DNA from 3 places in the Lysinibacillus sp. NPDC098008 genome. Region 2 is predicted to be linked to each of the others. Evidence: a T-box and tRNA genes for the amino acid it is inferred to sense, from the RefSeq annotation. Region 2 holds a T-box; the other regions hold tRNA genes.
What was found. A T-box is a leader RNA that pairs with one kind of tRNA and senses whether it is charged. The one in region 2 lies ahead of serS (serine--tRNA ligase), so its partner is inferred to be a tRNA-Ser.

Region 1: it encodes a tRNA-Ser, which carries the amino acid that the T-box ahead of serS (serine--tRNA ligase) is inferred to sense. The anticodon was not compared.
Region 3: it encodes a tRNA-Ser, which carries the amino acid that the T-box ahead of serS (serine--tRNA ligase) is inferred to sense. The anticodon was not compared.

What each region holds. Positions count from the first base shown of each region.
Region 1 covers NZ_JBIWBA010000004.1:220,022-222,252, forward strand. Annotated here, with positions in the region: gene ACIQVU_RS06880 (double zinc ribbon domain-containing protein) at 78-233, shown strand; gene ACIQVU_RS06885 (hypothetical protein) at 401-529, opposite strand; gene ACIQVU_RS06890 (TcaA NTF2-like domain-containing protein) at 643-1,002, shown strand; tRNA gene ACIQVU_RS06895 (tRNA-Glu) at 1,154-1,225, opposite strand; tRNA gene ACIQVU_RS06900 (tRNA-Ser) at 1,228-1,318, opposite strand; tRNA gene ACIQVU_RS06905 (tRNA-Asn) at 1,322-1,398, opposite strand; tRNA gene ACIQVU_RS06910 (tRNA-Ile) at 1,403-1,479, opposite strand; tRNA gene ACIQVU_RS06915 (tRNA-Gly) at 1,484-1,557, opposite strand; tRNA gene ACIQVU_RS06920 (tRNA-Phe) at 1,563-1,638, opposite strand; tRNA gene ACIQVU_RS06925 (tRNA-Asp) at 1,654-1,729, opposite strand; tRNA gene ACIQVU_RS06930 (tRNA-Met) at 1,756-1,830, opposite strand; tRNA gene ACIQVU_RS06935 (tRNA-Ser) at 1,884-1,976, opposite strand; tRNA gene ACIQVU_RS06940 (tRNA-Ile) at 1,992-2,068, opposite strand; tRNA gene ACIQVU_RS06945 (tRNA-Met) at 2,076-2,149, opposite strand; tRNA gene ACIQVU_RS06950 (tRNA-Ala) at 2,177-2,231, opposite strand, start outside.
Region 2 covers NZ_JBIWBA010000030.1:25,175-27,405, forward strand. Annotated here, with positions in the region: gene serS (serine--tRNA ligase) at 83-1,363, opposite strand; T-box leader at 1,420-1,637, opposite strand; gene pdxT (pyridoxal 5'-phosphate synthase glutaminase subunit PdxT) at 1,687-2,231, opposite strand, start outside.
Region 3 covers NZ_JBIWBA010000022.1:89-2,319, reverse strand. Annotated here, with positions in the region: tRNA gene ACIQVU_RS16210 (tRNA-Glu) at 588-659, opposite strand; tRNA gene ACIQVU_RS16205 (tRNA-Asn) at 661-737, opposite strand; tRNA gene ACIQVU_RS16200 (tRNA-Ile) at 752-825, opposite strand; tRNA gene ACIQVU_RS16195 (tRNA-Gly) at 827-900, opposite strand; tRNA gene ACIQVU_RS16190 (tRNA-Phe) at 907-982, opposite strand; tRNA gene ACIQVU_RS16185 (tRNA-Ser) at 989-1,081, opposite strand; tRNA gene ACIQVU_RS16180 (tRNA-Ala) at 1,099-1,174, opposite strand; tRNA gene ACIQVU_RS16175 (tRNA-Pro) at 1,189-1,265, opposite strand; tRNA gene ACIQVU_RS16170 (tRNA-Arg) at 1,280-1,356, opposite strand; tRNA gene ACIQVU_RS16165 (tRNA-Lys) at 1,374-1,446, opposite strand; tRNA gene ACIQVU_RS16160 (tRNA-Gln) at 1,460-1,534, opposite strand; tRNA gene ACIQVU_RS16155 (tRNA-His) at 1,544-1,619, opposite strand; tRNA gene ACIQVU_RS16150 (tRNA-Trp) at 1,665-1,738, opposite strand; tRNA gene ACIQVU_RS16145 (tRNA-Tyr) at 1,744-1,827, opposite strand; tRNA gene ACIQVU_RS16140 (tRNA-Thr) at 1,838-1,910, opposite strand; tRNA gene ACIQVU_RS16135 (tRNA-Asp) at 1,919-1,994, opposite strand; tRNA gene ACIQVU_RS16130 (tRNA-Val) at 1,999-2,074, opposite strand; rRNA gene rrf (5S ribosomal RNA) at 2,088-2,203, opposite strand.

The DNA of each region.
Region 1 (2,231 bases), on a different contig from region 2:
TATCATTCCACAACTACCTATAAAATTATATTTACAAGCCGATATAACTAGCAAAATTTTCACAGGAGTATGATAGGATGAAATGTCCAAATTGTCAGCATGAAAACGCTATGGACGGCAAGTTTTGCACAGACTGTGGTCGCAAACTTACTAATTCATCATTACGCAAGCAAGGTATTCCTACATGGGCAATTATCGTATTATCAGTCTGCTTTATTGCAACATGTGCCTAGCTATTAAGACACTGAACCATTAGGTATTGAAACGTCTGAATCCCCAATAGACTTAAAGGTCATTGCATTTGGTAGCCACAAGGCTTTGAAAATTCGGCTTCTATTGGCTACATACTAGGCAATAAACGTGATATGGAACTTGAAAATTTTATATATAAGCATATCTATCAGGTAGATGTACACATTGATAAAGGTAGTAGCAGCAGCCCATTGGTTGATGTCAATACAGGCAATGTAATAGGCATTAACTCTCTGTTATACACAACTGGAACAAGCACTAATTTCGCCTTCTCCATTCCTCTTTATAGCATTTGAGGGATGGGCTGCTAAGCCTCTTACTGCTAATGAGGTTCATGCTGTTGCGAATGTCTATGTAAATGATCGAGAAGCTCCAATTGAAGAGGACACAATGAACGAAACGGATGCCCTATTAGCAGGGCAATTCGTGCAAGCATTCCGGCTTTATTATGAAATGGCACTCAATGAAGGTGATTTTTACTGGATTGCCGATAGCCTTACAGAGGAATATGTGAATGACATTGCATACCAAGATCATTATTTCTTTTTTGCAGGCAATGAGATACTAGATGTTCAATATTCAAATGGTCAATACTATATAGAAATAAATAGGATATTTGATTTCTACGATGCACAAGATAACTATCAATTCTATGATCGCTATAAGATCTATACGGTGATTACGGTGCATATAAAATTGCAAATATTAAAATTCACTACTTTCAATGTAATCAAAAAGTGCAGCGAATGACTCTAAACTCATCCACTGCACTGTTAGATGCTATCCGTCGATTTAGCGTCACTTTCACGCTTCTATCCGTCTAGTAGAGGCGGCTATCCAGCTCTCGACTATTTTGAACAAAAAAATGCAGTAGATGAACGTTCATCTACTGCATTTTGTATGACCCGTACGGGATTCGAACCCGTGTTACCGCCGTGAAAGGGCGGTGTCTTAACCACTTGACCAACGGGCCCATGGCGGAGAAGGAGGGATTTGAACCCTCGCGCCGGTTACCCGACCTACACCCTTAGCAGGGGCGCCTCTTCAGCCTCTTGAGTACTTCCCCTTTTGGCTCCGAAGGCAGGACTCGAACCTGCGACAACCTGATTAACAGTCAGGTGCTACTACCAACTGAGCTACTTCGGAATATTGGTGGGCCTAAATGGACTCGAACCATCGACCTCACGCTTATCAGGCGTGCGCTCTAACCAGCTGAGCTATAGGCCCTCTCTGGAGCGGGTGATGGGAATCGAACCCACGACATCAGCTTGGAAGGCTGAGGTTTTACCATTAAACTACACCCGCATACATGGTGGGTCAGGACGGAATCGAACCGCCGACACTTAGAGCTTCAATCTAATGCTCTACCAACTGAGCTACTGACCCACATGTTAAAATAAATGGCGGTCCCGACCGGGATCGAACCGGCGATCTCCTGCGTGACAGGCAGGCATGTTAACCGCTACACCACGGGACCATTTGATTGCTTTCATCCATAAAAATTGGTTGCGGGGGCCGGATTTGAACCAACGACCTTCGGGTTATGAGCCCGACGAGCTACCACTGCTCCACCCCGCGATAATTATATACTGTTTCGAGTTTTTCAAGCACCATTTATCAAAATTTAAAACTGGAGGAGGTAGAGGGATTCGAACCCCCGCGCGGTGTTACCCGCCTGTCGGTTTTCAAGACCGATCCCTTCAGCCAGACTTGGGTATACCTCCGTAACAATATATAAATGGTGGACCTTGCAGGACTCGAACCTGCGACCGGACGGTTATGAGCCGTCTGCTCTAACCAACTGAGCTAAAGGTCCTTTAAGATGGCGGCAGAGGGGATCGAACCCCCGACCTTACGGGTATGAACCGTACGCTCTAGCCAGCTGAGCTACGCCGCCAGGATCTTTATACTGGTTATTAAATCATGGTGGAGCCTAGCGGGATCGAACCGCTGACCTCCTGCGTGCAAGGCAGGCGCTC
Region 2 (2,231 bases):
ATATGGTCTTAATACTTCAGGAATTACTACGCTTCCTTGGTTTGCCTCTGTCACTTCGCTTTCGAGGCAGAGCCGACTTTGTTTAGTTTGGTACGATTACTTCCTTGCCGCCCATATATGGTCTTAATACTTCAGGAATTACTACGCTTCCGTCGGCTTGCTGGTAGTTTTCTAAGATTGCTGCTACCGTACGACCAAGGGCAAGACCTGAACCGTTTAATGTATGAACATATTCTGGCTTCGCATTTGGCTCACGACGGAAGCGGATATTTGCTCGTCGTGCTTGGAAATCCTCAAAGTTAGAGCAAGAAGAAATTTCACGGTACATATTTTGAGCTGGAATCCAAACCTCTAAATCATATTTTTTCGCTGCTGTAAAACCTAAATCAGCCGTACACATTTTTAATCTGCGGTATGGTAACCCAAGTAGTTGTAATACTTTTTCAGCATGGTTTGTTAAAAGCTCTAGCTGCTCGTATGATTCCTCTGGCTTTACAAAACGAACTAATTCTACTTTGTTGAATTGGTGCTGACGAATTAAGCCACGTGTATCACGCCCAGCAGAACCTGCCTCTGAACGGAAACATGCACTATACGCAACAAAACCTTTTGGTAAAATTTCGATTGGTAAAATTTCATCACGATAGAAGTTTGTCACGGGTACTTCTGCAGTTGGAATCATAAAATAATCTGTTTCCTCTAGCTTAAAAACATCTTCTTCAAACTTCGGTAGCTGACCAGTGCCTGTTAAGCTTTCACGATTGACAATAACAGGTGGTAGCATCTCCTCATAGCCATGCTCCTCTGCATGTAAATCCATCATAAATGTCATTAATGCACGTTCTAAACGAGCGCCAAGACCACGATAGAATAAGAAACGGCTACCAGTTACTTTCGCACCACGTTCAAAATCAACAATATCTAAATCTGTTGCAATGTCCCAATGCGCTTTTATATCAAAATCAAATGCTGGTACTTCACCCCATGTATATTCCTCAACATTATCGTCCTCTGTTGTGCCAACTGGGACTGATTCATGTGGAATATTTGGTAAACGCATCATCATATCTTTAAAACGCTCTTCTACTTCATTTAATTGGCTATCTAATTCTTTAATTTCATCACCAACCTGACGCATACGAGCAATGACTTCATCCGCATTTTCTTTATTGCGCTTCATAATAGAAATTTGCTCAGATACTTTATTACGTTCTGCTTTAAGCTCCTCTGTTTTAGCGATTAATACTCGGCGCTTTGCATCTAACTCCTCAAAGTCATCCAAGTTCCCTAAATCCTCATTACGTGTTAATAGCATTTCTTTGACTTCTGCGAAATTATCACGCACGCGTTTAATATCTAACATAGTTCATACCTCCAGTAAATGATTGAAATCAGAACACAAAAAAGCCCCCATCCCATAAAAGGGACGAGAGCTACCCGCGTTGCCACCCTAATTGACTAGACATATGCCTAATCCACTTGTTTCATAACGGCATTTCAGCCGGCTACAGCCTACTTTCATTAAACTTCGACTGTGCAACTCCAGGACGGATTCACAAGTGCTTTTATCAGCTCCCACCAGCCGCTGACTCTCTACAAAAAACGTGCTTGTTACTACTTCCTATCATCGTGTTCAGTTATTTAAAATTTAACCATACTGTACTATATGAAAAAGAATTTTGCAAGTCATACTATAGATGCTACAAAATATTCAAGAATACGTGTATCTGCTGTTAATTCGGGATGGAACGCACAGCCTAATAAATGCCTATCCTGTGCTAACACAATTTTTCCTTCATGCCGTGCAAGCACTTCAACATTTTTACCAACCGCTTCAATATGAGGCGCACGAATAAATACGGCTGGAATCGCATTACCTATTTTAGGAATATCCAGCTTTACTTCAAAGCTATCCACCTGACGACCATATGAATTTCTTGCCACTGTCACATCCATCACAGCTAAATGTCGCGTATCATCCACTAAATGGTTGGCTAATAAAATTAAGCCTGCACAGGTTCCAAACATCGGTAAGCCTTGCTGTGCTAGCTGACGGATTGGCTCTAGTAGCTCAAAGCGATCCAGCAATTTACGCATTGCTGTACTTTCCCCACCAGGCAATATAAGACCGTCAAGCTTTACTAAATCTTGTCTTTGTTTTACTAGCACAGCTTCACAGCCAAGCGCCTCTAACATTCGCATATGCTCACGTACCGCTCCTTGTAACGCCA
Region 3 (2,231 bases), on a different contig from region 2:
ATTAGAGGAAGGAAAGTGCTAGCACCATGAAAATATCTTTTAAAAAAACATACATATTTTATATATGAAATAGTTTGTTCAAAATTAAAGCTAGTTGTTATGTTATTTTATATAAAATTAAACAATGGAAAAGCCTAGGCACAAATTGAATGCCTAGGCTTTGAATTACGATGACATGTATAGATTAGCATATTGTACTAAACAATTTCTGAACAAAATAGTTACTACCTGCCCAACGAATATCATAAATATCCATATAGAAATGTACCTCGGCTATTTGGCATTTGCCGAAGTCATTGTAATTTGACTATTGTCGATGATGGGACTCATTTATGACAGTTAAATTTTTTAAATACAGACATATTTTATCCAGCATCATCTTTTTCTATAGCCGACCTGTAATTATTAACATATTTATCGTAGAATCAATTTTTCTAAGAGAGGGCAGTCAATATATTATTAAGTAAATATATATGAACAGCTCTTTCCATTAGTTATCCTAATACTTATTAAATTTCCTCATTACTATTCACAAGTATAAAGACAAATAAAAAAGCATGTAACATATACTTATGCTACATGCTTGATGACCCGTACGGGATTCGAACCCGTGTTACCGCCGTGAAAGGGCGGTGTCTTAACCACTTGACCAACGGGCCGTGGCTCCGAAGGCAGGACTCGAACCTGCGACAACCTGATTAACAGTCAGGTGCTACTACCAACTGAGCTACTTCGGAATAATGATGATTGATGGGCCTAAATGGACTCGAACCATCGACCTCACGCTTATCAGGCGTGCGCTCTAACCAGCTGAGCTATAGGCCCTTGGAGCGGGTGATGAGAATCGAACTCACGACATCAGCTTGGAAGGCTGAGGTTTTACCATTAAACTACACCCGCAAATAATGGTGGGTCAGGACGGAATCGAACCGCCGACACTTAGAGCTTCAATCTAATGCTCTACCAACTGAGCTACTGACCCGAGAAATGGAGGAGGTAGAGGGATTCGAACCCCCGCGCGGTGTTACCCGCCTGTCGGTTTTCAAGACCGATCCCTTCAGCCAGACTTGGGTATACCTCCAAAAATATTAAAATATATGGTGGAGCCTAGCGGGATCGAACCGCTGACCTCCTGCGTGCAAGGCAGGCGCTCTCCCAGCTGAGCTAAGGCCCCATCATTTTAGAAAATGGTCGGAATGACAGGATTCGAACCTACGACCCCTTGGTCCCAAACCAAGTGCTCTACCAAGCTGAGCTACATTCCGAAAACACATTTTATTGGCGCGCCCGACAGGAGTCGAACCCATAACCTTCTGATCCGTAGTCAGACGCTCTATCCAATTGAGCTACGGGCGCTTATTATGTAATAACAATGAGCCATGAAGGACTCGAACCTTCGACCCTCTGATTAAAAGTCAGATGCTCTACCAACTGAGCTAATGGCTCATAAAAGAAAAAATGGCTGGGGTACTAGGATTCGAACCTAGGCATGACGGAATCAAAATCCGTTGCCTTACCGCTTGGCTATACCCCAACATTAAAATGGGGCGACTGATGGGAATCGAACCCACGAATGTCGGAACCACAATCCGATGCGTTAACCACTTCGCCACAATCGCCACTATATATGATAACAGCTACATATGAACGAGTACCTCAAGACCTGGCAGGGGCAGTAGGAATCGAACCCACACCAAAGGTTTTGGAGACCTCTATTCTACCGTTGAACTATGCCCCTAAAAATGGTGGAGGGGGACGGATTCGAACCGCCGAACCCTAAGGAGCGGATTTACAGTCCGCCGCGTTTAGCCACTTCGCTACCCCTCCAAGGGAATGATGCCGGCGATAGGAGTCGAACCCACGACCTACTGATTACAAGTCAGTTGCTCTACCAACTGAGCTACACCGGCATATAATATGGCGGTCCCGACCGGGATCGAACCGGCGATCTCCTGCGTGACAGGCAGGCATGTTAACCGCTACACCACGGGACCATAATGGTGGAGGATGACGGGCTCGAACCGCCGACCCCCTGCTTGTAAGGCAGGTGCTCTCCCAGCTGAGCTAATCCTCCACATAAAAAATAAGCGAAGCGACGTCCTACTCTCACAGGGGGAAGCCCCCAACTACCATCGGCGCGAAAGAGCTTAACTTCCGTGTTCGGTATGGAAACGGGTGTGACCTCTTTGCCATTATCACTTCACTTATTCAATTGAAAGAATTATTCTTTC